3 regions of the Streptomyces sp. NPDC052012 genome follow, and region 1 is predicted to be linked to each of the others. Evidence: riboswitches for the same ligand, from Rfam matches in the RefSeq annotation. Region 1 holds a riboswitch; each other region holds the start of a gene.

The links. Region 1 has a riboswitch for cyclic di-AMP ahead of AB0412_RS12810 (LysM peptidoglycan-binding domain-containing M23 family metallopeptidase). Riboswitches for the same ligand answer to the same signal wherever they lie in the genome.
Region 2: it holds a riboswitch for cyclic di-AMP, as region 1 does, so the genes downstream of both, AB0412_RS18290 (transglycosylase SLT domain-containing protein) here and AB0412_RS12810 (LysM peptidoglycan-binding domain-containing M23 family metallopeptidase) in region 1, are expected to answer to the same signal.
Region 3: it holds a riboswitch for cyclic di-AMP, as region 1 does, so the genes downstream of both, AB0412_RS04220 (C40 family peptidase) here and AB0412_RS12810 (LysM peptidoglycan-binding domain-containing M23 family metallopeptidase) in region 1, are expected to answer to the same signal.

The regions. Positions count from the first base shown of each region.
Region 1 covers NZ_JBFAXA010000005.1:264,815-267,066, reverse strand. The annotation lists gene AB0412_RS12815 (tyrosine-protein phosphatase) at 1-305, opposite strand, end outside; cyclic di-AMP (ydaO/yuaA leader) riboswitch at 812-969, shown strand; gene AB0412_RS12810 (LysM peptidoglycan-binding domain-containing M23 family metallopeptidase) at 974-1,903, shown strand; gene AB0412_RS12805 (SGNH/GDSL hydrolase family protein) at 2,089-2,252, shown strand, end outside.
Region 2 covers NZ_JBFAXA010000010.1:571-2,822, reverse strand. The annotation lists gene AB0412_RS18295 (HAD family hydrolase) at 1-440, shown strand, start outside; gene AB0412_RS18290 (transglycosylase SLT domain-containing protein) at 489-980, opposite strand; cyclic di-AMP (ydaO/yuaA leader) riboswitch at 986-1,160, opposite strand; gene AB0412_RS18285 (polyprenyl synthetase family protein) at 1,670-2,252, shown strand, end outside.
Region 3 covers NZ_JBFAXA010000002.1:116,127-118,378, reverse strand. The annotation lists gene AB0412_RS04230 (ATP-dependent Clp protease proteolytic subunit) at 1-67, shown strand, start outside; gene AB0412_RS04225 (hypothetical protein) at 75-383, shown strand; cyclic di-AMP (ydaO/yuaA leader) riboswitch at 708-903, shown strand; gene AB0412_RS04220 (C40 family peptidase) at 907-1,380, shown strand; gene AB0412_RS04215 (ATP-binding protein) at 1,446-1,904, opposite strand; gene AB0412_RS04210 (helix-turn-helix transcriptional regulator) at 2,116-2,252, shown strand, end outside.

The sequences.
Region 1 (2,252 bases):
ATCTTCCAGAACTCGGCGCCGTCGGCCGGGTCGCTCAGCGGCAGGTTCACATTGCGCACGCCCGGCAGCTCGACGTCCGGCCCCTCCAGCTTCTGGTCGGCCGCGTTGCGGAAGTCGAAGATCGTGTGCAGTCCCAGCGAGGACAGGAAGGCCGCGTCCTCGGCGGTCGCGTGAGCGAGATGGCCGCTGCGGAACAGCACCCCGTGCCGGACGCGCCGGCCGTCCACGGTCGGCAGTCCACCCACATCGCGGAAGTTGCGCACTCCGGCCAGCTCGGGCTCGGTCGACGGGACGTGCTGCGTCACAGGGGCTCCTCCCACTCGGCGCCGCCGCGCGGCTCGACGGCGGGCTCGTGTCGACGATACGACATGGCTGCCCCGGGCAACGAGGAGGAGCGAACACCCCGAAACGGGCGAATTCGCATCAAGTGTCCGGGTGGATGAGTCGAGGATCCGGCGCTCCGGTGAACCGCCGGCGATTCGGTGGCTAAGGAGAGTAATAAGGCGTTCTGTCCGATTAGGGACCTTCGCCATAACGTGCCCCGAAAGAAAGGGAGATGGGGATGGGGCGCGTGAGCATCGTCATATTCGTGACGATGTGTTGTCGCCATGTTCACGTAATTCCAGCGACTGACAAGGGAATTCAGGGCTCGCGGGGAATGCGGCGCGACGCTCGGTGACGGCATTTGTTCCCGTGGATCACGGAAAAACGGCTTGGTAGGGAACCTCGTGCTTGTCCCTTTGCGTCGCGGTCGCTTACGTTCCACACCGATCCGGACGGACGCCTAATCCTGCCGCCGCCCGGAGCCCGCACACACACTGACCCGTGTTCGGCAGGAGCGGGGGACCCACAGGTACGACTGCCTGGGCCGGTCTCCGGAACAGGCTTGGGGTTAAGTCGCGTTGACACGCGGCCGGGCATCTCCAGCCCGAACCCGACAGCTCACCTCGCAGGCGCCGGAGAGGAATTCGTCATGCCCGCGAAGGGTAAGCACCGCCGTCCCAGGACGCTTCGTTTCACCCGTTCCATCGCCGTCGCCGGAACCGGTGGCGCCGCACTCGCATTGCCGCTTCTCGGTGCCACCGGTGCCCACGCCGCCGCCCCGCAGACGGCTCCGGAAAAGGCCGTTCAGTCCCTTTCCGTCGCCGGCAAGAAGGCCGACGCCAAGGAGAAGGGCGAGGGCCGCACCTACACCGTGAAGGCCGGCGACTACCTCGCCAAGATCGCCGAGACCGAGGACGTCGACGGCGGCTGGAAGAAGCTGTACGCCGACAACCGCGAGGCCGTCGGTGAGGACCCGTCGCTCATCCACCCGGGCCTGAAGCTCGCGATCGACGGCGAGGCCGCCAAGAGCGCCCCGAAGAAGTCGTCCTCCTCGCAGGCGCCCGCCGCCCCGAAGGCGCCCGCCAAGCCGGAGTCGCAGCCGTCGAAGGCCGCGCAGCCCGCCGAGCAGTCCGCCGCGAAGACGACCACCGCCGACCGGGCCGCCACCACCTCCGCCTACAGCGCCCCCGTGTCCGGCGCCGTCGGCACCGGCTACAAGGTGGCCGGCAGCATGTGGTCCAGCGGCTACCACACCGGCGTCGACTTCAGCGTCCCGACCGGCACCTCCCTCAAGTCCGTCGGCGCGGGTACCGTCGTCTCCGCCGGCTGGGCCGGTGCGTACGGCAACCAGGTCGTCATCAAGCTCAACGACGGCTACTACGCCCAGTACGCCCACCTGTCCTCGCTGTCCGTCTCCGCCGGCCAGACCGTGACCGCCGGGCAGCAGGTCGGCCTCTCCGGCTCGACCGGCAACTCGACCGGCCCGCACCTGCACTTCGAGATCCGCACCACGCCGAGCTACGGCTCCGACGTGGACCCGGTCTCCTACCTGCGCTCCAAGGGCGTCTCCCTCGGCTGACCCCCCCCGAGGCGACCTGCCTGACACGCCGCCGACGGCCGGACCCGATCCCCGGGTCCGGCCGTCGGTGTGTCCGGGGGCGTATTCCTGAGTTGGCCAATTCTTTGAGAGTGGCTTATCTCACCGACCGTCAACCCCTGCCTACGGTCGCGTAGGTCACATTCAAAGGTGAATCATGAGGGGCTGTGGCAGACGATTCGAAGAGTGACAGCGCAACAGAGATCGGGTCGTACGTGGCGGTGGGGGACAGCTTCACCGAGGGTGTCGGGGATCCCGGCCCCGACGGGGCGTTCGTCGGCTGGGCCGACCGGTTCGCCGTACTCCTCGCCGACCGCCGGCCCGAAGGTGA
Region 2 (2,252 bases), on a different contig from region 1:
TGCTGCGCCACTCCCGGCTGACCGACGACGAGTTGGCGGCGACGGCGCGCTCGGTGGTCGGCTCGCTCGCCACGGTGACCATGTCGGGGCCCGGGACCGTGGAACTCCAGCCGTGCGGTGTGACGAAGGCGACAGGGCTGGCGCTGGCGGCCGAGCATCTGGGGCTGGGCCCCGAGCGGACCCTCGCGTTCGGTGACATGCCCAACGACATCCCCATGTTCGACTGGGCGGCCCGCGGGGTCGCCATGGCCAACGCCCATCCCGAGCTCAAGGCGGTGGCCGACGAGGTCACCACGACGAACGAGGACGACGGCGTGGCCGTCGTCCTCGAGCGTCTGTTCCCGGAGGCCGGGCGGCACGTGCCCCAACACGTGCCGGCCCAGTGTGTTCCCGGTTTCGCGTCCTCGTCCGCCGAGAGGACGCTTCTGTCGTCTCAGTGAGCGGCTCCCCAAAGCCGCCTCTTGTGACCCCGTACGGCTCAGTACGGCTCAGTACGCGCCGAAGACGTTGTCGATCGAGCCGTAGCGGTCGGCGGCGTAGTTGCAGGCCGCCGTGATGTTCGCGACCGGGTCGAACGGGTCGAAGGCGGTGCCCGGCACGTGGTATGCGGCGAAGGTCGGGTCGATGACCTGCAGCAGGCCCTTGGACGGGGTGCCCTTGGCGGCGTTGGAGTCCCACAGGTTGATGGCGGCCGGGTTGCCGGAGGACTCGCGCATGATGTTGCGGTGGATGCCCTCGTAGCTGCCCGGGATGCCGTGCTGGGCCATGACGGCCAGCGACTCGCGGATCCAGCCGTCGAGGTTGTCCGGGTACGTCGTCGCGGCGGTCGTGGCCGTCGTGGTGGAGGTCGTGGTGGCCGCGGAGGCGCTGGTGGCGCCGATGAGCGGGAGGGCGACCACGGCGACGCCGGTGCCGGCGACGGCGAGAGTGCGGGCGAGGCGGCGGCCGCCGGAGCGGCGGTGCTGACCGGATGCAGGCATGTTCGTTGTTTCCTCTCCTACGCCTGCGAGGTGAGCTGTCGGGTTCGGGCTGGGAGAGTGCCCGGCCGTGCCCCTTCGGGCATGGCTTCACCCCGAGCCGTTCCGGACGGTGGTCCGGCGCGGCGACTTACCTGGGTCCCCCGCTCCTGCCGTGCGTGAGTGAGTCGTCGACTGGGTGGTGCGGGCGGCGGCAGGATTCGGCGTCCGCCCGGCAGGCCGGGAACGTATGCGAGAGCACATGTCGGGAACAAGTGCGGTCATCACAGATGAGGTCGTTTGATCTTGCGGTGGGGTGTTTTGGGTGCTTGATCCTTTGCGGGTGTTAAGGGTCAACTGTGTTGCGGGAGAAGGGGGTACGCGTCTATGGGCGGGCTGTGGGGGCAGGTGGGCGTGCGTGACCCACTTCACGGGAGGCGGAGGGCGGGAGCATTTATCGCCAACGGGAATTCGCCTGGTAATTGCGGCAAATCGGGCACCTGGGCGGGCAGGATGGTGCCTATGGCGAGGTGTGGGCTGTTGTGATCAAACGATCAGGAGTGCTGCGGTTGTGATCCGATATCGCCCGGCTGGTAACACCGGGCGCTGGTGGTGATCGAAACGTGACCGGATACGCTGACTTGAGTGGTGGCAGCGACCTATCGACAAACCGTGTAATCGGCAGTGGACACCAGCAGACAGGAGACCCCCTCGTGACCGTCGTCGGGCCGTTCGGGCTGAGCGTGCGGGACCAGGCTCTGGAAGCCGATGTCCAGGCCGGATTGACGGCTGTCGAGGAGGGGCTGCTCGAGGCCACCAAGAGCGAGGTGCCCTTCATCACGGAGGCCGCGCAGCATCTGGTGCGGGCCGGGGGGAAGCGATTCCGGCCCCTGCTCGTGATGCTCGCCGCGCAGTTCGGTGACCCGTATGCGCCGGGGGTCGTGCCGTCGGCGGTGGTGGTGGAGCTGACCCACCTCGCCACGCTGTACCACGACGACGTGATGGACGAGGCCGCGGTGCGGCGCGGGGTCGCCAGCGCGAACACGCGGTGGGGCAACTCCGTCGCGGTGCTCACCGGCGATTTCCTGTTCGCGCGGGCGTCGCACATCCTGGCCGATCTCGGGCCGGAGGCGGTGCGGGTGCAGGCGGAGGCGTTCGAGCGGCTGGTGACCGGGCAGATCCTGGAGACGGCGGGGCCGCAGGACGGGCGGGATCCTGTCGATCACTACCTGGATGTGCTCGGGGGCAAGACCGGGTCGCTGGTGGCGGTGTCGTGCCGGTTCGGGGCGATGATGT
Region 3 (2,252 bases), on a different contig from region 1:
CTACGGCCTCGCGGACCGGATCGTGCCCAGCCGCAAGGGCGCACGCCCGGTCCCCGGCACGAAGTGAGCCGCCGATGCTGCCACCCGAACTCCCCCCGCTGCCCGCGCTGACGCGTGCCGAGGCCGAGTTGATCGACCGTTACCTCGAAGTCGTCGACCTGATCGGCCGGATCAATCCGGCCCACGACGGCGACACCTACCGCGGTCTGCGCGCCGCGCAGGCGTTGGTCGGCAAGGCGGTCGCGCTGCGCGACGCGCTGGCGCTGATGCACCGGCGCGGCGAGACCGAACTGCACGCCGCCACACTGGCCCGTGCGCTGCGGGTGCTGGACGGCGAACGCCGCACGGCCCGGGTCATGTTGCCCCCGATCTCCGCGGGTTGAGGCCCCCGACGAAACTGCGCGACCGACCGGAGTTGAAACGGACCAAACGGCGTACCCCCATCCGGCGTAGAAAAACCGACTTTTTTCGGGGTGCCGAGGTTGCGCATCGCACGCAAGCGGAGGCCGGAATGGAGTATTCCGCCGCTGGTCGGGGGCCCGCCGACACCCCGGCCAGCGGCTCGAACACAGGCGTGTCCACCCGAACGGGTGAGTGGTGAGTAACAACACAAATCCCCGGTTCCGTTGGGAAATCGGGCGGGCCATGAGCCAAGATCCGTGACTGACGACAAGACCCCGCCGCCGCGGCGGGGCGATCCGGGCGGACGCCGAGTCCTGCCGCCGCCCGGATGACCGGTCGACAGGAAGTGGATCGGCAGGAGTGGAGGACCCAAGCACGACGGGTCGCCGGAACCTCGACGTTCCGAGCAGCCCTTGGGGTGAAGCCGCACCCGTGCGGCCGGGCCACTTCGCCAGCCCGAATCCGACAGGTCATCCTTCACAGGCGGCTGACGAAGGGTTGCGCATGACTGCGCTCAATCGTGTCCCGTCTCTGATGGCCCGCGCCGGTACGGCCTCGGCCCTCACCCTCGCCGCCGTGGGCGGCTCGATCGTGATCCCCGGCGCCGCATCGGAGGCGTCCGCCGCGAGCCTCGGCACCAAGGCCTTGAAGATCGCGGCGTCAAAGAAGGGGTCACCTTACCAATGGGGTGCCACCGGACCTTATCGATTCGACTGCTCCGGACTCACCCTGTATTCCTTCAAGAAGGCCGGCAAGAAGCTGCCGCGCACCGCTGCCCAGCAGTACAACCGGACACGCCACATCTCCGCCTCCAACCGCAGGGCAGGGGACCTGGTGTTCTTCCACTCGGGCCGGAGCATCTACCACGTCGGCATCTACGCGGGTAAGGGCAAGATCTGGCACGCCCCCAAGACCGGGGACGTCGTACGCCTGCAGAAGATCTGGACCCGCAGCGTCTGGTACGGCCGGGTCAAGTGACCCGAAGGGGGCGGCGACGCGTCGGACGCGTCGCCGCCCCGTCCTGCCGCTTCTCCTCATGACCTTCAGGGCTCCGGCTGTCCCGCCGCCGTGACCGGTTCGACCGGGGCGGTCCATGGGAGTTCCACGGAGATGGTCTTGCCGCCCTCCCTCGTGCGGCGGACTCTCAGTCTGCCGCCGCATTCCGCGGTCAGCCAGCGGATGATGACCAGGCCGCGGCCGTTGTCCTGCTGAACCGCGGCCGGCAGCCGCTTGGGGAACCGCGGGTGGCTGTCCGTCACACCGATCCGCAGTCGTTCGTCCCGGTCGAGGACGAGGTCCACCGTGAAGGTCGGCGACTGACCGAACGTGTGCTGCACGGCGTTGGTGGCCAGTTCGGAGACGATCAGCCGGACGGTGTCCGACACTTCCGTGTCCTCGGGCATGCCCCACTCCGCCAGCGTGCCCACCACATGGGCCCGGGCCGCGGAGACCGAGGCGGGATCGCTCGGCAGAGTGACGGATGCTTCCAGGTGGTCTGCCATGGCGACGTCGTCCCTTTCCACGGGACCGCAGTCCGACACGGAGCGGATGGTTCGAGTACGGTCCCGCACTGGTGCTTCGTCGCCAGAGTGCCATCACCGCACGGCGCAGGGCAGCGATCCACCAAGATATGCATATATCTGTCGCTCAAAGCGGTGAACTCTACGACGCGAGACCGTATTTGGGCGGCTCGGAAGGAGTAAGGAGAAGCCCATGCAGCACGGTCCCGCGGTGCGCCGCCGCAAACTGGGCGCCGAACTGCGCGCGCTGCGCACCTCGGCGGGGCTCACCAGCGGCGAGGCGGCCCGGCTGGTGGGCTGGCACCAGTCCAAGGTGAGCCGCATCGAGAC